DNA from 2 places in the Brevundimonas sp. CEF1 genome. Region 2 is predicted to be linked to the other one. Evidence: predicted binding sites of a transcription regulator. Region 2 holds the regulator's gene; the other holds the start of a gene.

Region 1 (10,314 bases), 130 kb from region 2:
ACTGCGATCACGGCGAAGGTCACGCCTTCGACGGCGTGCAGGCCAAGGCCCGCCCCCATGACCTCGCCGCCTGACAGGACGGCCACCCCGATCACCCCCATGCCCGCGCCCAGCCAGGCCGCCGGCGCCGCCTTCTGCTTCGAGGCCACGCGGAACAGGATCAGGTTGAGGAAGGCCAGGGCCGCGAAGATCACCGCCACCACGGCCGAGGCGATCTTCTCCTCCGAGGCATAGACAAAGGCGTAGCTGATGGCGAAGGAGAACAGCCCCTGCCCCATGGCCATCAGGTGCTGCGGCCGCGTCATGGCCAGCTTTCCGCCCGTCGCCTTGACCACCAGGGCCAGCACCGCCGCCGCAATGGCGAAACGCATCACCACCGACACCACCGGATCGACCGCGCCCAACTGGAAGGTGATCGCATACCAGGTCGTGCCCCAGATCAGGGCGCAGACGCCGATCCCGCCCAGGGCCAGGGCGGCCGGCGACATCAGGGGCTTGGTCACGGATTCAGTCACAGGCTCGGTCACGGGCGGGGCCTCAAGGCGACTCAACGGAAACGAAAGCGGAACCTCCGTTAGCACCGGATCGCGACCGCCGCGCCACCTGTCTTGCAGCCTTATGTGACGCTCGCGCGTTCTGCTAAGCTATCCCCCTCACTGGATCTCTCATCATGCGCTTTCTTCCGCTGATCGCCCCGCTCGCCCTGGTGGTCGCCGCCTGCTCCAGCGTGGCTGGCCCCGAGGCCGACAGCACCTCGGTCGAGGTCACCGCCGCCTATCGCGAGCGCATCATGCTGCCGCCCGGCCACGTGCTGACGGTCAAGGTCGAGGACGTCAGCCTGATGGACGCCCCCGCCCGCGTCCTGGCTGAAACCAGCCAAACGCTGGAAGGCCGCGGCCCGCCCTACGCCGTCACCCTGTCGGTGCCGAACAGCCAGATCGACCCGCGCCATACCTATGCCGTTCGCGCCGAGATCCGCGACCCGGCCGGCGCCCTGCGCTTCACCACCGACACCCGCCACTCGATCCTGACCAATGGCGCGGGCAACAAGGTCGACATCATGATGGTCGGCGTCCGCTAGACCGTGAGCAGCCTCGCCAAGCGTTCCGTCCTCCTGTCCGGCCACGCCACCTCGGTGGCGCTGGAGCCGGAGTTCTGGGCCGTGCTGGACGCCATCGGGGCTGAACTGAACCTCGGCCGCGCCGCCCTGTTGATCCGTATCGACGCCTGGCGCGGCCGTCGCCCCCTCGCCTCGGCCTGCCGCGTCCTGGCGCTACAATGGGCCAGTGGCGACCGCAGCTTCGCCGGAGAAGACGATGATGACCTCTGACAACCGCCTGATCCCCGCCGCCGTCATCGGCGGTCTGCTGGCCGTCGGCCTGATCGGCGGCGGCGCCCTGATCGGTCAGGGCGTGGTCAACGCCCGCGCCGGCGACCGCTCCGTCACGGTGCGCGGGCTGGCGGAAAAGGACGTGAAGGCCGATCTGGCCGTCCTGCCGATCCGCTTCACCGCCTCAGGCGAGGTCCTGTCCGAGGTCCAGGCCCGCATCGACGGCAACCTGGCCATCGTGCGCCAATTCCTCAAGGCCCAGGGCTATCCCGACACCTCGGTCGATCTGGGCCAGCTCGGCGTCGCCGACACCCGCTCGCGCGAATACGCCAGCCAGACCGGCGGGCCTCGGTTTATCCTAACCCAGACGGTGATCGTGCGGACCAATGACGTGGACCGGGTTCAGACCACCACCCGCAACCTCAATGATCTGGTGCGTCAGGGCGTAGTGCTGCAGGACTTCCAGGGGCCGTCCTACATCTTCACCAAGCTGAACGACGTGCGCCCCGCCATGATCGCCGAGGCCACTGCCGCCGCCCGCACCGGCGCCGTCCAGTTCGCCAAGGACTCCGGCGCGCCGCTCGGCCCCATCAAGTCCGCCGGCCAGGGCTCGTTCGAAATCCTGCCCCGCGACGGCTTCGGCGACGAAGCCACCTCGCTGAACAAGAAGGTCCGGGTGGTGACCACCATCAGCTACCGGCTGAAATAGGCCCTGCCAGATAGGCCGCCAACACCACGGCGTCGTTGTGGACCTCGTCCCTCGCGCCATAGACCAGCGTGGTCCTCCCTGCGCGGATCACGTCCTTCAATTGCTGGACGGCCTCGCCATTGGCGTCCAGTTCGGCGCGATAGCGGCTCTGGAACTCGTCCCACCGCGCCGGATCATGACCGAACCATTGGCGTAGGTCGGTGCTGGGCGCGATCTCCTTCAGCCACAGGTCGATCGCCGCCTTCTCCTTGCTGACGCCGCGCGGCCATAGGCGATCGACCAGCACGCGCTGGCCATCGCCAGGCGAGGCGGCTTCATAGGCGCGTTTCAGGATCACCGGACCCTCTGCCACGGCGTCAGCCCTGAGGTTCCGTGCTCGGCGTCGTCACGGTCGGCGGCTCCGCCGGACGCGGCACGTCCGGCAAGCGCGGCGTCTCCGGCAACTTGGGCGCAGGCACGTTGATGTCCAGATTGACCTCCGGCGCCTCGGGCGCGGCGGGAGGGCGACCGCCCGAGTAAAGGAACCAGCCGATCACGGCGACGGCCACCACCAGACCGCCAAGAATAAAGGCCAGCAGTCCGCCGCCGCCCTTGCGCTCGGCGCCGGTGTTGATCGTCGTCTGATGCACGACACGTTCGGGCGGCGGGATATTGGGGTCCGTCATGCGCAGGCTCCTCGTCGCTTTAATCAGGCTCAGAAAACGGGGGTCAGGCTTGGCGGTTCCCTTCGGCCATTTTCCAACGGGGCCTGACTTTGGCCTCTGTGCTGCTTATGTTCTCCTCCGAATCCGCCTTGCGTGAGCCGCTTATCCCGTGACCGACCTGCCTTCCCCCCGTATTTCCGACCTCGCGCGCGGCCACTCGCCGCAAGGCGCGGCTGACTATCTGTCCGGCCTGAACCCCGAACAGAGGCTGGCGGTCGAGACGACCGAGGGGCCGGTCCTGGTCCTGGCCGGCGCCGGCACGGGCAAGACCCGCGTCCTGACCACCCGTCTCGCCCACATCCTGGCGACGGGCCGGGCCAAGCCGTGGGAACTGCTGGTCGTCACCTTCACCAACAAGGCCGCGCGCGAGATGCGCGAGCGCATCACCCATCTGATCGGCCCCTCGGCCGAGGGCCTGCGCTGGCTCGGCACCTTCCACTCGGTCGCGGCCCAGATCCTGCGCCGCCATTCAGAACTGGTCGGGCTGAAGTCCAGCTTCACCATCCTGGACACCGACGATCAGGAACGGCTGCTGAAGCAGCTGCTCGAAGCGGCCAATATCGACACCAAGAAGCACACGCCCAAGTCGTTGGCCCACCTGATTGACCATTGGAAGAACCGCGGCTGGACGCCCGAAAAGCTGCCGCCGGGCGAGGACTTCGCCAACGGCAAGGGTCACGCCCTCTACGCCGCCTATCAGAAGCGGCTGGCCACGCTGAACGCTTGCGACTTCGGCGACCTGCTGCTGTACAACCTGACTATCCTGTCGCAGCACGCTGATCTGGCTGAGGAATACCGCCGCCGCTTCCGCTATATCCTGGTGGACGAGTATCAGGACACCAACGTCGCCCAGTACCTGTGGCTGCGTCTGCTGACCTCCTCGACCGGCAATGTCTGCTGCGTCGGCGACGACGATCAGTCGATCTACGGCTGGCGCGGGGCCGAGGTGGACAACATCCTGCGTTTCGAGCGGGACTTCCCCGGCGCCAAGATCGTCAAGCTGGAGCGCAACTACCGCTCGACCAAACACATTCTGGGGGCCGCCTCGGCCCTGATCGCGACCAATCAGGACCGTCTGGGCAAGACCCTGTGGACCGAGGACGACAGCGGCGACAAGGTGCGCGTGCGCGGCGTCTGGGACGGCGAGGCCGAGGCCCGCCTGATCGCCGACGAGATCGAGACCGCCCGCAAACAGGGCATGAAGTACAAGGACATGGCCGTCCTGGTCCGCGCCTCCTTCCAGATGCGGGCGTTTGAAGAACGCTTCGTCATGCTGGCCGTCCCCTATCAGGTCATCGGCGGTCCCCGCTTCTTCGAGCGCGCCGAAATCCGCGACGCCCACGCCTATCTGCGCCTGATCCAGTCCGAGGACGACGACCTGGCCTTCGAGCGCATCGTCAACACGCCCAAGCGCGGCATCGGCGACACCTCGGTCCAGAAGATCCTGCACATCGCGCGCGAGAACGGCGTCTCGGCCATGCAGGCCGTCCGCCACCTGATCACCACGGACGAGCTTCAGGCCCGCACCCGCACGCCGCTGGCCAACTTCGTGCGTGACCTCGACCGCTGGCGCGATCTGGCGAGCATGGGCACGCCCCACTGGCAGGTGACCGAGACCCTGCTGGACGAGAGCGGCTATACCGAGATGCAGAAAGCCGACCGCACCAGCGGCCAGACGCGCCTGGACAACCTCAAGGAACTGACCCAGGCCATGCAGGCGTTCGAGACCCTGCAAGGCTATCTGGAGCACGTCTCTCTGGTCATGGACCTCGACCGGGCCGCGCCTGAGTCCGAGAGCGGCGCGGTGCAGATCATGACCCTGCACGGCGCCAAGGGGCTGGAGTTTCCCCTGGTCTTCCTGCCCGGCTGGGAGGAAGGCGTCTTCCCCAGCCAACGAAGCATCGACGAGAAGGGCGTTAAGGGCCTCGAGGAAGAACGCCGCCTGGCCTATGTCGGCGTTACCCGCGCCAAGCAGGACGCCCGCATCAGCTTCGCCGCCAACCGTCTGGTCTATGGCCGCTGGACCTCGCAACTGCCCAGCCGCTTCGTCGACGAACTGCCCCTCGCCCACGTCGATCCGCAGTCGGACACCGGCTACTACAACGGCGGCGGCGCGCCCGGCATGCAGCAGCCCAAGAGCCGCTGGGATGACAACCCCTCCTTCGGCGCCGGCTATTCCAGCCCCGGCTGGAAACGCGCCCAGAGCTTCACCTCCAGCCCGTCTTCGCGCTCAGCTTCGAGTTCGACGCCCGCCCGCAAGGCTGTCATCGAGGGCCAGAGCCGCCCGGTGGCGCCGTCGAAATCCAGCAGCGAGTGGTCGCGCGGCGACCGCGTCTTCCATCAGAAGTTCGGCTATGGCGCCGTGCGCGCCGTCGAGGGCAATAAGCTGGTCGTCGCCTTCGACAAGGCGGGCGAGAAGAAGGTCATCGACACCTTCGTCGAGAAGGCCTCCTAGGCCTTCCTTCCCCTACCCGCGACGGACTCCCAGATCGCCGTCAGCACCAGTATGACCGTCGAGGTCATGGTCAGGGCCAGCGGCGACAGCCCCTGTCCGAACAGCAAGGCCGCGCCCAGGGCCGCCACCCCGACCACGCGCGGCCAGGCCACCTTGCCCCAGATGCTGTAGATCGACAGGGCCGTCCCCAGCAAAAACAGCATCGGTCCGCCGATCAGGACCGCCGCATTGGCCACGCCCGCCGCGCCCAGCGGATGGGCCAGGGCCAGTTCATCGCCCACCGCTGTCACCACGATCCCAGCCACCACGATGATCGGGCAATAGGTATAGGTGCGACGGGCGATGGCGCCGGGGTCCGCGGCGTGGCTGATGGTTTCCGACCCCGCCTCATGGGCCTCGCTGAAAAACAGCCACCACATGGTGATGGTGGTGATCAGGGCCGACACGAAGACCGCCACGACCGTCGGCGTCCACGCCAGTTCGGCGAAGGTCGCCCCGGTGATGATGATCGACTCGCCCAGACAGATGATGACGAACAGGCCGACCCGCTCGGCCAGGTGCGCCCCCTCGACATCCCAGTCCGTCGTGCTGGACCGTCCCAGGCCCGGCACGAAGAAGGCCATGGCCGGCCCGGTGAACTCCAGTCCCAGGGCGATTAGCCACAGCGCCAGCCGCGTCTGCCCCTCGGCCAGACCCCCGCTGATCCAGAACACGGCGCCCAGCAAGGCCCAGACGACAATCCGCTGGAAGTTGGCCCTCTGTGCGGGCGCGCCCCACACTGCCCGCAGGGTGAACAGGCCCCGCCCGACCTGAATGGCCACGAAGGCGCAGGCGAAGACCAGTCCCTTGTCTCCGAACGCCTCGGGCAACGAGGTCGACATGATCAACCCCGCCGCCATCAGGGCGAACAGCATCAGCCGCACAGGCCCCCGCTCGGGGTCCAGCCAGTTGGTGATCCAACTGGTGTCGATCCACACCCACCACACCGCCGCCAGCAGGATGGCCGCCTCAAGCGCCCCCAGGGGCGTCAGGTGCGCCAACAGCAGATGGCTGACCTGGGTGATGGCGAAGACGAAGACCAGGTCGAAAAACAGTTCGACAAAGCCGACCCTGGCGTGTTCTCCCGGTGTTCGAACGCGCATCAGACTGGTCATGGCTCACCCTTCCCTCATCCCGTTCAGCGACCGTGCCGCCGTGCGCGCCGTTCGTCCAGACCCCGGCGCGTTCCTGCCTGGCTCGGACCAGGCTGACCCGCCCCTGTGGGAACAGGCGGCGGCGGGGTTCATCCTCGCCATGCTGACGGGAGCCTTGATCGGCCCCGTCCTGGCCCCCGATCAGGCCGAGACGCCCATCCTTCGCCTGTTCTGGCTGCCGGTTTACGCCACGACCGCAGGCCTGCTGCTTCTGCGCTTCAACGTGGTGGTCAAAGCCTGGCCGGCCTGGCTGGCGCTCGGAGCCGTGGTCGCCCTGGCCTTCGCCTCTCAATACTGGTCGATCGACCCCGCCACGACCAAGCGGCGCGTCATCGCCATGACCATCAACGGCTCCTTCGCCCTCTATCTGGGCGCCCGGTTCCACGGGATGAATCTGCCTCGGCTGATCGCCTGCTGTGCGCTGGTGCTGGGCGTGCTCAGCCTCTTCATGGTCTTCGCCGTGCCGTCGATCGGGGTGCACCATGGCGTCAACGACGGGATGTGGCGCGGCGTCTGGTACGAAAAGAACCAGATGGGCATCGCCATGGTCGCCGGCGCGACCGCCGCCGCCGCCTGGCTGGCCGCCGAGGACCGTCTCCGGCTCACGCCGATCGCCGCTCTTGTTTTATGCCTCGTGCTGGTGCTGGCGACGCGCTCCAAGACCTCGCTGCTGTGCGCCCTGATCGGCATCGGCGTCATCGGCGTCCTGTGGAGCCTGAAGCGCTCGCCGCCCGCCCTGATCGTCGTCGCCGTCTGGATGGGTGTGATCAGCGGCGCCGTCGGCTGGTGGCTGTGGACGTTCGAGTCCGCCGAAATCCTGAAGGCCCTGGGCAAGGACCCCACCCTGACCGGACGCACCGAGATCTGGACCGCCCTGTTCCGCATGATCGATGAACGCCCCTGGACCGGCTATGGCTACAACGCCTTCTGGGGACCGGATTCCGAACCCGCCGCCTGGATCAGGCATCAGACCGGCTGGTCCGTGCCCTCGGCCCACAACGGCTGGATCGACCTGCTGATCCAGTTGGGCTGGCCCGGCGCCATCCTGGTCGGGACCATCATGGCCTCGTCCTATCTGACGACCCTGATCCGCCTGCCGTCAGCGGGTCGGCGCGAAGGTTTCTGGGGCATCGCCTACCTCAGCGTCTATATCCTTCTGACCCTGTCCGAGAGCGTGCTGGTCAGCGCCCAGAACATGCCCTGGGCCCTGTGTCTGGCCATCCTGGCGCGGGCGGTTTACCCGGAGCCCCTGCCTGAACGCGCCACGCTTGCACCCAACCTTCGCGCGGCCTACCAGACCGGTCCCCGAATCGCCTCAGACTGAACCGATGGCCGACCTGTTCTCTACCCTCGACGACGCTGAACCCACCCGCCCGGAGGCGGAGACGAAGGCCCCTGCCTCGCCTCAGCCCGTCGTCGCGCCGATCCCCGCTGCGCCCGTGCCCGTGGCGCATGAGCCCAAGGTCGAACTGGCGACGCACGCCAGCACGGCGACTGCCGCCGCCACCGGCTATTCCGCCTCCTCGATCGAGGTGCTGGAGGGGCTGGAGCCCGTCCGCAAACGCCCCGGCATGTATATCGGCGGCACCGACGAGCGCGCCCTGCATCACCTCTTCGCCGAAGTCCTCGACAATGCGATGGACGAGGCCGTCGCCAAGCACGCCAAGCTGATCACCGTCGATCTGGACGCCGACGGCTTCCTGTCGGTCCGCGACGACGGCCGCGGCATCCCGGTCGACCCCCACCCCAAGCACCCCGGCAAGTCGGCGCTGGAAGTGGTCATGACCGTGCTGCACTCGGGCGGCAAGTTCTCGGGCAAGGCCTATGAGACCTCGGGCGGTCTGCACGGCGTCGGCGTCTCGGTGGTCAACGCCCTGTCGGACCATCTGAACGTCACGGTCTGGCGCGACGGCTTCGAATGGCGTCAGTCCTTCAGCCGCGGCCACGTTCAGGGCCCCATCCAGCAGGTCGGTCCCTCGAAGAAGAAGGGCACCCTGATCCGCTTCCACCCGGACGAGCAGATCTTCGGCGTCGGCGCGGCCTTCAAGCCCGCGCGCCTCTACCGCATGGCCCGCGCCAAGGCCTATCTGTTCCGTGGCGTCGAGATCAAATGGACCTGCGCCCCGGAACGCATCACAGACGCGACGCCGGCTGAGGCGACCCTGCACTTCCCCGGCGGCCTGGCCGACGCCCTGGCCGAGCGCGTGGGCGAACTGGAAACCGTCACCCCCGTCTTCGCCGGCCGCGCCGAGCGCAAGGGCGAGGCGGGCGCCCTGGAATGGGCTGTCACCTGGTCGCCCATCGGTTTCGGCGACGCCGACAGCTTCATCGCCTCCTACTGCAACACCGTCTCGACCCCTGACGGCGGCACGCACGAGGCCGGCTTCCGCGCCGCCTTGGTCAAGGGGCTGAAATCCTACGGCGAACTGACCAACGAGAAGCGCGCGGCCCAGATCACGGCCGAGGACGTCATCGCCAACGCCGGCGCCCTGATCTCCATCTTCATCCGCAACCCGGAATTCCAGGGCCAGACCAAGGACCGCCTGTCCTCGCCCGAGGGCCAGAAGCTGGCCGAGCAACTGCTGCGCGACCCCTTCGACCACTGGCTGACTGAAAGCCCCAAGCAGGCCAACGCCCTGCTCGGCTTCGTCATCGACCGCGCCGAGGACCGCCTGCGCCGCCGCAAGGACAAGGAAGTCCAGCGCGCCGCCGCCACCCGCAAGCTACGCCTCCCCGGCAAGCTGTCGGACTGCTCACGCCAGGCCGCCGAGGGCACAGAACTGTTCATCGTCGAGGGCGACTCGGCCGGCGGCTCGGCCAAACAGGCCCGCGACCGCACCACCCAGGCCATCCTGCCCCTGCGCGGCAAGATCCTGAACGTCGCCTCGGCCACGGCGGACAAGCTGCGCGCCAACGTCGAACTGTCCGACCTGGCCCTGGCCCTGGGCGTCCAGCCCGGCAGCCGCTTCAACATCGAAGACCTGCGCTACGAGCGCATCGTCATCATGACCGACGCTGACGTGGACGGCGCCCACATCGCGGCCCTGCTGATCACCTTCTTCTACCGCTCCATGCCCGAAACCATCCGCCAGGGCCGCCTCTTCATGGCCCTGCCGCCGCTCTATCGCATCAGCGCCGGTCCCCTCTCGGAATACGCCCGCGACGACGCCCACCGCGACGAGCTGATGGCCACCGTCTTCAAGGGCAAGAAGGTCGAGATCGGGCGCTTCAAGGGCCTGGGCGAGATGATGGCCTCCCAGCTGAAGGAGACCACCATGGACCCGAAGAAGCGGACCCTGGCGCGCGTCTCCCTGCCCGACAGCGAGGAAGAGATCGAGGATCTGGTCGAACGCCTGATGGGCCGCAAGGCCGAGGCCCGCTACCAGTTCATCCAGGACAACGCCCGCTTCGCCGTGGCCGATCTGGACGTTTAACTCGTTCACAAATCCGCTCATCCCCGCGGAGGCGGGGACCCAGTGCTTTGGCTGCAAGCGTTTCGCGAAAATCAGAGGGCGCTTGTCCAAGCGCAGCGCGTGAGGCTCTTACTGGGTCCCCGCCTCCGCGGGGATGAGCGGGTGGAGATCGCCTAAGACTTCAACAGCCGATCCCGCGCGGCGTTGACGCGCGCGGCCAGCCCCTCCGTCCCGCCCTGATCAGGATGTGCGCGCGCCATCAGGCGGCGCCAAGCGGCCTGCACGACCTCAGGCGTCGCATCGGCGGACACGCCCAGAATGGCCCGCGCCTCGGCTTCGGTCAGACGTTCAGCGGCGGGCGCGCGCGGCGCCGCCGGTCGGTTGCGTGACTGAACCGCCAGCCACAGCCCGGCCCCCGCCATCCCGATCGCCGCCAGCCAGACCCCGCGTGATACGGCTAGGACCGCCCCCGCGAACAAGGCCGTGCTGAGGATGGTCGCGGAAATTCGC
Region 2 (10,314 bases):
TCGGCGCGGCGCGACCGCCCTCGCCCAGTTTGGCGATCATGGCCGCGCGCACAGCCGCATGGACTTCCTCGATCTGTTCCAGCGTCGGCGTCAGGCCGGTGCCGATGGCCCAGACCGGCTCATAGGCGACGGCGAAGGCCTTGCCAGATAGCGACGACGGCAGCGAACCGGCCACCTGACGGCTGACGACCTCGACCGCCTGGCCGGCCTCACGTTCGGCCAAGGTCTCGCCGATGCAGATTATCGGCTCCAGACCAGCAGCTAGCGCGGCCTCGACCTTGGCGGCGACGTCGGCGTCGGTCTCACCAAAACCGGCGCGGCGCTCCGAGTGACCGAGAATCACCAGGGTCGCGCCAGCGTCGGCGACCATGGCGGCGGACACCGATCCGGTGAAAGCGCCCGAAGCTTCGGCGTGGCAGTCCTGTCCGCCCAGCTCGACGGAGGTGCCGGTCACAATACGCGCCATCCGGTCGAGCAGAGTCGCGGGCGGGCACAGGGCCACACGACAAGCCGCAGCCTGTTCCTGCAGGGCTTTCGCCAAGACTTCAGCCTCGCCCAGGCTCGCGCCCAGACCGTTCATTTTCCAATTGCCGGCGACCAGCTTCACAGATTGTTTCATGCGGCCTGTTTAGGCGCCGTTGTCGCGGAAGCCAAGATGTTGAGGCGCGTCCGCTTGCGGCGCCCTAGGGACTGCCCCTATACGCGACCGTGGCGCCCCTTTGACGCCGGCCCTCGTCAGGTTCTTGTCTCGATGATCACGCTGTTCCGCAACTTCTCCAAGTCGAAATGGGCTGCGGGCCTGTTCGCCTTGATCATCCTCAGCTTCCTGATCGTAGGCGGCTCGCAAACCGATGTCTTCTCCAGCTTCGGCCCGAAGCATGTGATCGACGCCGGTGAGCGCAGCGTCGACGGCCCCCGCTTCCGTGCTGACTTCGAGCGCGTTCGCGCCAACCTACAAGAGCAGGCCAGCCGCCCCGTGTCGTTCGACGACATGGTCAAGGAGAACATCCACACCCAGTATCTGGACAGCCAGACGCAGCGTCTGGGCTTCCTGGCCTGGGCCTGGAACGCCGGCATCCGTCCTGGCAAGGAACTGGTGCTGAAGCAGATCCGCCAGATCCCCGCCTTCTTCAACCAGGTGTCGGGCCAGTTCGATCAGGACCGCTATGAACAGGCCCTGGCCGAGCAAGGCATGACGTCGGAAATGCTGGAGCAGGACCTGCGCGATCAATACGTCGCCAGCCAGTTCGGCGCCGCCGTCTTCGCCGGCGCGCGCGTCCCCCGCATCTACGGCGCCCTGCTCGCCGGACAGGCCTTGGAAACGCGCGATGGCCGCTGGTTCACCGTGACCCAGGCGATGGCCGGTTCCGCGCCCGCCCCCACTGATGCTCAGCTGACCGCCTTCTTGAACGAAAACGCCGCTCAGCTGCGCCGCCCTGAATTCCGCATGATCTCGATCGCGCTGTTCAACCCGGCCCCGAACAGCCAGGCAGCACCGATCACCGAGGAGCGCATTCGCGAACGTTTCGAGTTCCGCAAAGCCGCCCTGACCAATCCCGAGAAGCGCACTTTCGTGACGCTGACGGTTCCGACCAAGGACGCCGCGGACCGCATCGCCGCCGAGCTGCGCGCCGGCAAAACCCCTGCCGAAGTCGCCGCCGCCAACAAGATCGAGGCCGCAACCTATAACGACACGCCGCAAAGCGCCCTGGGCGACCCGGCCGTCGGCGCCGCCGTCTTCGGCCTGTCCGCCAACCAGGTCTCCAACCCGATCCAGAGCCGCGTCGGCTTTACGGTCGCCAAGGTGGCCAGCGTCACCGCCGGCGCCCCCGCCACCCTGGAAAGCGTCCGCAGCGCCCTGATCGACGAACTGCGCGCCGAAGACGTGAAGGGCGCGACCTACGCCAAGGTCGAGCAGTACGAAAAGGCGCGTCAGGAAGGCAAGAACATGGCCGACGCCGCTCAGGCTGTCGGCGCCCGTCTGGTGCAACTGCCGCCCTTCACCGCCGATGGTCGTCTGCCCGATGGTCAGCCGCTGAACGCTCCGCGTCAGATCTTCGAGTCGGCCTACGCCCTCTCCAAGGGCGGCGAGAGCGACATCATCGACGCCGGTGAAGGCCAGTATTTCGCGGTCCGCGTCGATGACATTCGTCCGGCCTCCCTGCCCACCCTGGCTGAAGTCCGAGCGCCCTTGGCTCAGCAATGGACCCTGCGTGAAAACGCCCGCCGTCTGTCGGCCAAGGCGGAAGAGTTGGCCGGTCGCATTCGCGCCGGCGAGGACATCGCCAAGGTGGCCGCCTCGGCCGGCGCTCAACTGTCGACCCGCGCCGGCGTTCAGCAGAGCCAGGCCAGCCAGACCGAACTAGGCGAAGGCGTCCTTCGCGGTCTGTTCGGCCAGGGCAAGGGTCAGGTCTTTACCGGCGCCCAGTCGGCCAACAGCTTCGTGGTGGGCCATGTCGACGCCATCCACGGCGCCGTCCCCGCTCTGGCCGCCCCGCTGGTTGAACAGGTTCGTCCACGCCTGACCCAGGCGATGGCCAACGCCATGGTCGAGCAAAGCTTCAACGCCGCCGCCGCCCGCGTGAAAGCCAAGAACGACCCTGCCGCCGCCATCACCGCCCTGGGCATCGAAGCCCCGGCCGCCGCTCCCGCGGCTCCGGCCGCCCCTGCGCCCGCCAAGAAATGAGCGCAGGCGTTGGACAGGAAGCTGAACGCACGGCGTTTGTCTCTGGCCTGACCTCAGGCCGCCCCCAGGTCGTCGTTCGCCGCTTGATCGACGACCTGGAGACGCCCGTCTCGGCCTTCCTCAAGGTCGGGCACGGTCGGCCCTACGCCAGCCTGCTGGAGTCGGTCGAAGGCGGCGCGGTCAACGGCCGCTACTCGATCGTCACCCTGGCCCCCGACGTCGTCTGGCGCTGCCGTGACGGCAAAGCCGAGATGGCGCGCGGCGAGGCGGTTCTGGCCGACCGCTTCACGGCCGAAGACCGGCCCGCGCTGGAGTCCCTGCGCGCCCTGATCGCTGCCACCCGTTTCGATCTGCCCGACGACCTGCCGCCCATGGCCGCCGGCCTGTTCGGCGTCTTCGGCTACGACATGGTGCGCCTTCTGGAGCCGCTGGGGCCGGCCAATCCCGATCCGCTGAACCTGCCCGACGCCGTCATGGCCCGCCCGTCGCTGGTGGCCATCTTCGACTCGGTGAAGCACGAGATCGTCCTGATCGCCGCCGCCTATCCCGACAGCGGCGCCGACGCGGACACGGCCTTCAGCGCCGCCATCGCCCGCCTCGATGACTTCGAGGACCGCCTGCGCAGCCCCCTGCCGATCCAGCGTGAAGCCGAGCCGGTTCCCTCCCCCGACTTCCGCTCGCCCGTCGACGCCGCCGGTTTCGACGCCATGGTCGCCAAGGCCAAGGACTACATCACCGCCGGCGACATCTTCCAGGTCGTGCTGGCGCACCGCTTCTCGGCGCCGTGGAGCCAGGACCCCTTCGCCTTCTATCGGTCGCTCCGTCGCGGCAATCCGTCGCCCTATCTCTTCTTCCTCGACTACGTTGATTTCCAGCTGGCCGGCTCCAGCCCGGAAATCCTGGTCCGGCTGAAGGACGGCCGCGTCACCATCCGCCCCCTGGCCGGCACCCGTCCGCGCGGCGCCACGCCCGAACAGGACAAGGCGCTGGAAGCCGAACTCCTGGCCGATCCCAAGGAACGCGCCGAACACCTGATGCTGCTCGATCTGGGGCGCAACGACGTGGGCCGCGTTTCATCGCCCGGTACGGTCGAGGTGACGGAAAGCTTCGTCGTCGAACGCTACAGCCAGGTCATGCACATCGTCTCGAACGTGCACGGCGCCGCTGATCCCAAACTGGACGCTGTGGACACGCTTCTGGCCGCCCTGCCCGCCGGCACCCTGTCGGGCGCGCCCAAGTTCCGCGCCATGGAGATCATCGACGAACTGGAGACCGAGAAGCGCGGCGTCGGCTACGGCGGCGGCGTGGGCTATATCTCGGCCAATGGCGAGGCGGACATCTGCATCGTCCTGCGCACAGCCATGTTCGCTAAAGACAAGATCTTCGTTCAGGCCGGCGCCGGCGTCGTCGCCGACAGCGACCCTGCCGCCGAATATGCCGAAACCCTGGCCAAGGCCCGCGCTCCGATGAAGGCGGCCGAGGACGCGTGGCGATTCACCGCGACCACTCGCGGCCAAGGCGCCGCGAACCTGGGCGCCGACGGCAAGATCTAAGGATTGGAAACCGTGGAACCCTGGTCGAACGACACGCCGGGGCCCACGACCATGGTCCCCGCCAGCATCACCGCCGCTGTGGCGGCGAAGGCGGCCGCCGCCAGCAGGCGCAGCGGCTTGGGTTGCTCTGTGGCCGGCTCATTGAGCAGGGCCTGGGCGTCGCGGATGGCTTCTAAGCGGGTCAAGACGGATTTCTTCCGATGGCGATGCTCCTTTATCGCGCGGACAGCTTAACGTCCGCTTTCAGTCCGCCTTCGCTTGGCGCGCCCTCCCTCCCGTCCTAAGAAACCTGCCATGATCCTCGTCGTCGATAACTACGACAGCTTTACCTACAACCTCGTCCACTACCTCGCGGAGTTGGGCGCCCAGACGCATGTCGTCCGCAACGACGACCTGACGGTCGAAGAAGCCTGGGCGCTGAAGCCCGAGGCCGTGCTGCTGTCGCCCGGTCCGTGCGATCCCGATCAGGCCGGCATCTGCCTGCCCCTGATCACGACCGCGCCGTTGGACATGCCGATCTTCGGCGTCTGCCTGGGCCATCAGGCCATTGGTCAGGCCTTCGGCGGCGACGTCATCCGCGCCAAGACCCTGATGCATGGCAAGACCTCGCCGATCGAGCATGAGGGCCGCAGCCTGTTCAAGGGCCTGCCCTCGCCCTTCACCGCCACCCGCTACCACTCCCTGGCCGTGCGTCGCGAAACCCTGCCGGATGAGCTGGAAGTCACCGCCTGGACGGCCGATGGCGAGATCATGGGTCTGGCCCACCGCACCCGGCCGATCCATGGCGTGCAGTTCCACCCGGAATCCATCGCCACCGAGCACGGCCACGACATGATCGCCAACTTCCTCGATTTGGCGGGCGTCAAACGACTGGCGATGGTCTGACGCCATGGACGGTTTCAAGCCTCTGCTGGGCAAGCTGGTGGACGGGCGCGTCCTGACGCAGGACGAAGCCCACGCCTTCTTCTCCGCCTGCCTGCGCGGCGAGCCGACCCCGTCCCAGGTCGCCGCCGCCGTCACCGCCCTGCGTATCCGCGGCGAGACGGTGGACGAGATTGTCGCCTTCGCCTCGGCCATGCGCGACGCCGCCCTGTCGCTGGATCATCCGTTCGACGAGGTGATCGACACCTGCGGCACCGGCGGCGACGGCCAGCACACCTATAACGTCTCGACCGCCGCCGCCTTCGTTCTGGCGGGCGCCGGGCTCAAGGTCGCCAAGCACGGCAACCGCGCCATCAGCTCCAAGTCCGGCTCCTCCGACGTTCTGGCAGCGCTGGGCGTCAACCTCGACGCCACCATCCCGCAACAGGCCCGCGCCCTGGATCAGGCCGGCATCGCCTTCCTGTTCGCCCCCACCTATCACGGGGCCATGCGCCACGTCGGTCCGGTGCGCGCCGAGATCGGTTTCCGCACGGTTTTCAACCTTCTGGGGCCGCTTTGTAATCCGGCCCATGCGAACCGTCAGGTCATGGGCGTCTATGATCCCGCCCTGCTGGAGCCCCTGGCCGAGGTTCTAGGCCGTCTCGGCGCCCGCCGCGCCTGGACCGTCCACGGTCAGGGTCTGGACGAACTGACCACCACGGGCTCGACCGAGGTGGCCGAGTGGAAGGACGGCGCCGTCCGCCGCTTCACCGTCACCCCCGCCGACGCCGGCCTGCCTATGGCGACGCTGGACGACCTGCGCGGCGGCGACGCCGAGTATAACGCGGCAGCTCTGATGGCCCTGCTGGCCGGCGAGCCCGGTCCCTATCGCGACATCGTCGTTCTGAACGCCGCCGCCGCCCTGATCGTGGCCGACCGCGCCGCTGACCTGCGTGAAGGCGCAGACCTGGCCGCCGCCGTCATCGACGACGGTCGGGCCGCCCGAGCGCTGGAAACCCTGGTACGCGTCACCAACACCCCTATCGAACCTGACGAGGCCGCATGACCGACGTTCTGGCGAAGATCGCCGCCTACAAGCGCGACGACGTGGCCGCCCGCAAGCTTGCGACCTCTCAAGACGCCATCGAGGCCCTCGCCCGTGAAGCCTCAGCCCCGCGCGGCTTCCGCGCCGCTCTGGAACGCAGGGCCGAGGACACCGGCCGCCCGGCCCTGATCGCCGAGATCAAGAAGGCCAGCCCGTCCAAGGGCCTGATCCGCGCCGACTTCGACCCGCCCGCCCTGGCCAAAGCCTATGAGCGCGGCGGCGCCTCCTGCCTGTCGATCCTGACCGACGGCCCCAGCTTCCAGGGCGACGACGCCTTCCTGGCCGCCGCGCGCGACGCGGTCGCCCTGCCCTGCCTGCGCAAGGACTTCCTGGTCGATCCCTGGCAGGTGGCCGAGAGCCGCGCCCTGGGCGCCGACTGCATCCTCATCATCCTGGCCATGATCGACGACGCCCTGGCCGCCGACCTGCTGGCCGAGGCCGAGCGTTTCGGCATGGACGCCCTGATCGAGACCCACGACGAGGCCGAAATGGCCCGCGCCTGCAAGCTGGGCGGCGATCTGGTCGGCATCAACAACCGCAGCCTTCGCACCTTCGAGGTCGACCTCGACGCCACCGAGCGCCTGTCCATGCTCAGCCCGGTCAAAGCCCTGCTGGTGGCCGAAAGCGGCATCTTCACCCCCGACGACGTCCAGCGCGTCGCCCACGCCCACGCCCAGGCCATCCTCGTCGGTGAAAGCCTGATGCGTCAGGACAATGTGGAAGCCGCGACCAAGGCCCTGCTGTCGTTGAGCTAGTCCCGATCGGGGATCGGCTCAGCAGGAAATGTCCGCAATCGCGCCCTTAGCGTGAGCCTTTGATGGGAAATCTCAGGAGAATTTTGCGGCAACTGCGAATGATCTCAGGAAGGTAGGATTGGTCGAACCCGAAGTGGAATGAGTGCCGCTGCTCAATATGATCGGGTGTGGCTTCGACATAGACCGCGATTTGCCCCAACGAGCCCATCTCAAGCGTTGCTTTGATAGCCGGTTCGATGGGGGCCAGTGCCGCCTTCCCCCGCAAATCCTTCGACATGGCTTCAACTTCGGCGAGGAAAGAAGCAATTTCGTCGGTGCGCAGCCAAGGCCCTCTGAACTCCACTGACGAGCCGGGAGCTTCGACCCTCGCGCGAATAATGAGCCAGTTGCCGTCCCAATAGTCATCATCATTGGGTCGCTCGCGGGATTCAGCCCAAAGGGAAAGCCCGCCCAGCTTCAGGTCCGGTTCGTCATCATCAGCGAAAGCTTCGGTCATGTTGAGAGCCTAGCGCGCGGGGCCGTATCGGCAAACGTCCGCCTTCGACCGGCCGAGTTGACATTCAGCAAGAACACTTACAGAACATCGACAACGGTTCACGCCTTGTTCTGGAAGCCTTGCGCCCATGCTCACCAAGAAGCAGCACGAACTCCTGATGTTCATTCACGAACGGATTCAGGAAACGGGCGTCTCGCCCTCCTTCGACGAGATGAAGGAGGCGCTGGATCTGGCGTCCAAGTCGGGCATCCACCGTCTGATCACGGCGCTGGAGGAGCGCGGCTTCATCCGCCGCCTGGCCCACCGCGCCCGCGCGCTAGAAGTGACCAAGCTGCCGGAACAGGCCACGGCCGGCGCGCCGCGCGGCCATGCGGGCTTCAAGCCCGGCGTGATCGAGGGCGGCGGTCGTCCCAAGACGGTTGAACCGGCCAACGACAGCCGCGAACTGGCCCTGATGGGCAAGATCGCAGCCGGCACCCCCATCGACGCCATCGAGCACGAAACCGCCCGCTACCCGGTGCCGGAGGCCATGCTCGGCGCGGGCGAACACTATCTGCTCGAAATCGAGGGCGACTCGATGATCGAGGCCGGCATCCTAAATGGCGACATGGTCATCATCAAATCGACCGCCGACGCCTCGTCCGGCGAGATCGTGGTGGCCCTGGTCGAGGGCGAACAGGCGACGCTGAAGCGCCTGCGTAAAAAGGGCGCCTCCATCGCGCTGGAACCCGCCAACCGCAACTACGAAACCAAGATCTACGGCTCGGATCAGGTCGCGGTTCAGGGCAAGCTGGTCGGTCTCATCCGCCGCTATCACTGAAATCGGGATCAGCCTGACGCGTCCAGGGCCTCTGCCCCCTCACGTCGGCCGCCCACACCGCCTTCCAGCTCGCACCCACCCGCCACAGTTCGACCGAGCCGCCGCGCCCATAGTCCACGCCGTCCAGCACGAGCCGGTTCGCGCATGATGACGGCAAGGACGCCAGCTCGGCCCGGCTGCTGACGACCGACGCCGACCGGCACATCACATCCAACTGCTCTACCGACGGGGCCTTCTTGCCCCACCACAGGGCGACCGGCCCAGCCGCTTCCGGCGCGCAGAAGGACCGCTTGCAGGTCCAGCCCTCCTCCGGCCTCGGCGTCAGCTCCAGCCCGCGCCGCCGCGACCACAGGTCCGCTGCGAACTGACGCACGCCGGGCCGCACCACGACCGCCGCCTCATCCTGTCGCCAGGCCGCATTGGTCCCGCCGTCGCCGATCCACAGGTCGGGCGCCGCCGGACGTGGCCAGATCAGCACCGCCGCCGCCAGCGGCAGGCCCAGCCAGCGCAACCGCCCGCGCCACAGGCAGATGAACAGGATGCCCAGGAAGGCGACCGGCAGGGCCGCCGCCGGCGCGCTGGCGATGGTCCGCACCGCCCCCGGCAACCCCGCCGTCCAGTGGCCGATGGCCAGCATCAGGTCGACGCCCTTGCCCGCCAGCCACAGAAAGGGCGCGCCCAACCCCAGCGGCTCCAGCGCCGCGCCCAGGGCCAGCGCCGGCATCAACATGAAGTCTGCGATCGGCGAAGTGGCCAGATTGGCTATCAGGCCATAGACGGCGGTCCGGTTGAAATGCTGCATGGCGAAGGGTCCCGTCGCCATGCCCGCGACCAGACTGGCGGTGCAGGCCACCAGCAGCCAACTGCCCAGCCTCTGCGCCGCCACGATGGGCCAGGGCGCGGAAATCTCCTTGATCCGACGGGGCCAGACCTCGGCCAGAGCCACCAGAGCCGCTGTCGCCGCGAACGACATCTGGAACCCTGGCGTGACGATGGCCTCGGGTTGCAGCAACAGAACCGCGAAAGCCGCCACCGCCAGGGCGTGCATGGTCACCGCCTGACGATCCAGCAGGATGGCGACAAAGGCGATGGAGGCCGTAATCGCCGCACGCTCAGCCGGCGGCGGCGCCCCCGACACCACCAGATAGGTCCCCACGGCGATGAGCCCCGCGACCGCCGCCACCTTCTTGCCCGACACCCGCAGCGCCAGCCACGGCCAGGCCGCCACGCCCAGCCGAACCCCGAAGAAGACAAAGCCCCCGACGATGGCCATATGCAGGCCCGAGATCGACAGGATGTGCGCCAGCCCGGAATCGCGCATGGCGTCCAGATCCTCGCGCCCGATCCAGGTCTCATGTCCCGTGGTCATGGCGGCGGCGATTCCGCCCGTCCGCTCGCCCAGCCGCGCCACGATCCTCTGCGCCAGAGCATAGCGGGCCGCATTGATCTTCATCGCCAGCCGCACCCGCCACGGCGGCTCGGGCAGGACCGTGGGTCGCGTCTGGCCCAGAGCAAACAACGTCCCGCCCATCCCCTGAAAATAGGCGTTGCGGCCAAAGTCATAGGCCCCCGGACTGGCCGGCGCCGGCGGCGGATTCAGAATGCCGTAGAGCCGCACCGCCGTCCCCGGCGCCGGCGGTTCGCCCCGCACCGTGGCCCGCAGCCGCACCGGCGTCGCCTCAGGCGCCAGCCCCCTGATCCGTACCGGCGCCACGACGATTCGCGCGCCGCGCTCGCCAGAACTGTCGACATCCATGACCCAGGCCTCGACCACGGTCGGCTCGGCCAGAGCCGGCGCGATCGGCCCGCCGACCGCCTCGGTCCGCAGCTTGGCCACCGCCGCCCCGCCGCACAGACAGGCCAGCATGAGCAGCAACAAGGTCCAGCGCCGCGCCAAACCGAACCGTCGTCCCGCCAGCCAGGCCCCGCCTGTCAGCACCGCTGCCAGCATCAGCGGCCAACCAACTGGCTCGGCCCTCAAGGCGAAATAGATCGCGCATCCGCCGCCAAAGAAGACCGGCGCCCAAAGGCGCCAACG

The links. The regulator LexA, encoded in region 2, represses DNA repair genes until DNA is damaged. The targets are predictions, from matches to a motif close to ATGTTCNCNANNTGTTCT.
Region 1: ACR9FL_RS10440 (ATP-dependent helicase) is a predicted target of LexA. The motif match lies at 2,801-2,818, and genes of this name have one in related genera.

The regions. Positions count from the first base shown of each region.
Region 1 covers NZ_CP195593.1:2,008,073-2,018,386, forward strand. Annotated here, with positions in the region: gene ACR9FL_RS10410 (DMT family transporter) at 1-527, opposite strand, end outside; gene ACR9FL_RS10415 (YbaY family lipoprotein) at 671-1,081, shown strand; gene ACR9FL_RS10420 (ribbon-helix-helix domain-containing protein) at 1,085-1,330, shown strand; gene ACR9FL_RS10425 (SIMPL domain-containing protein) at 1,317-2,039, shown strand; gene ACR9FL_RS10430 (DUF488 domain-containing protein) at 2,020-2,376, opposite strand; gene ACR9FL_RS10435 (hypothetical protein) at 2,396-2,704, opposite strand; gene ACR9FL_RS10440 (ATP-dependent helicase) at 2,853-5,198, shown strand; gene ACR9FL_RS10445 (low temperature requirement protein A) at 5,195-6,352, opposite strand; gene ACR9FL_RS10450 (O-antigen ligase family protein) at 6,351-7,715, shown strand; gene parE (DNA topoisomerase IV subunit B) at 7,720-9,825, shown strand; gene ACR9FL_RS10460 (molecular chaperone DnaJ) at 9,978-10,314, opposite strand, start outside.
Region 2 covers NZ_CP195593.1:1,876,847-1,887,160, forward strand. Annotated here, with positions in the region: gene tpiA (triose-phosphate isomerase) at 1-619, opposite strand, end outside; gene ACR9FL_RS09700 (peptidyl-prolyl cis-trans isomerase) at 752-2,686, shown strand; gene trpE (anthranilate synthase component I) at 2,683-4,239, shown strand; gene ACR9FL_RS09710 (hypothetical protein) at 4,236-4,424, opposite strand; gene ACR9FL_RS09715 (anthranilate synthase component II) at 4,534-5,124, shown strand; gene trpD (anthranilate phosphoribosyltransferase) at 5,129-6,166, shown strand; gene trpC (indole-3-glycerol phosphate synthase TrpC) at 6,163-6,960, shown strand; gene ACR9FL_RS09730 (WapI family immunity protein) at 7,007-7,456, opposite strand; gene lexA (transcriptional repressor LexA) at 7,584-8,276, shown strand; gene ACR9FL_RS09740 (ComEC/Rec2 family competence protein) at 8,257-10,227, opposite strand.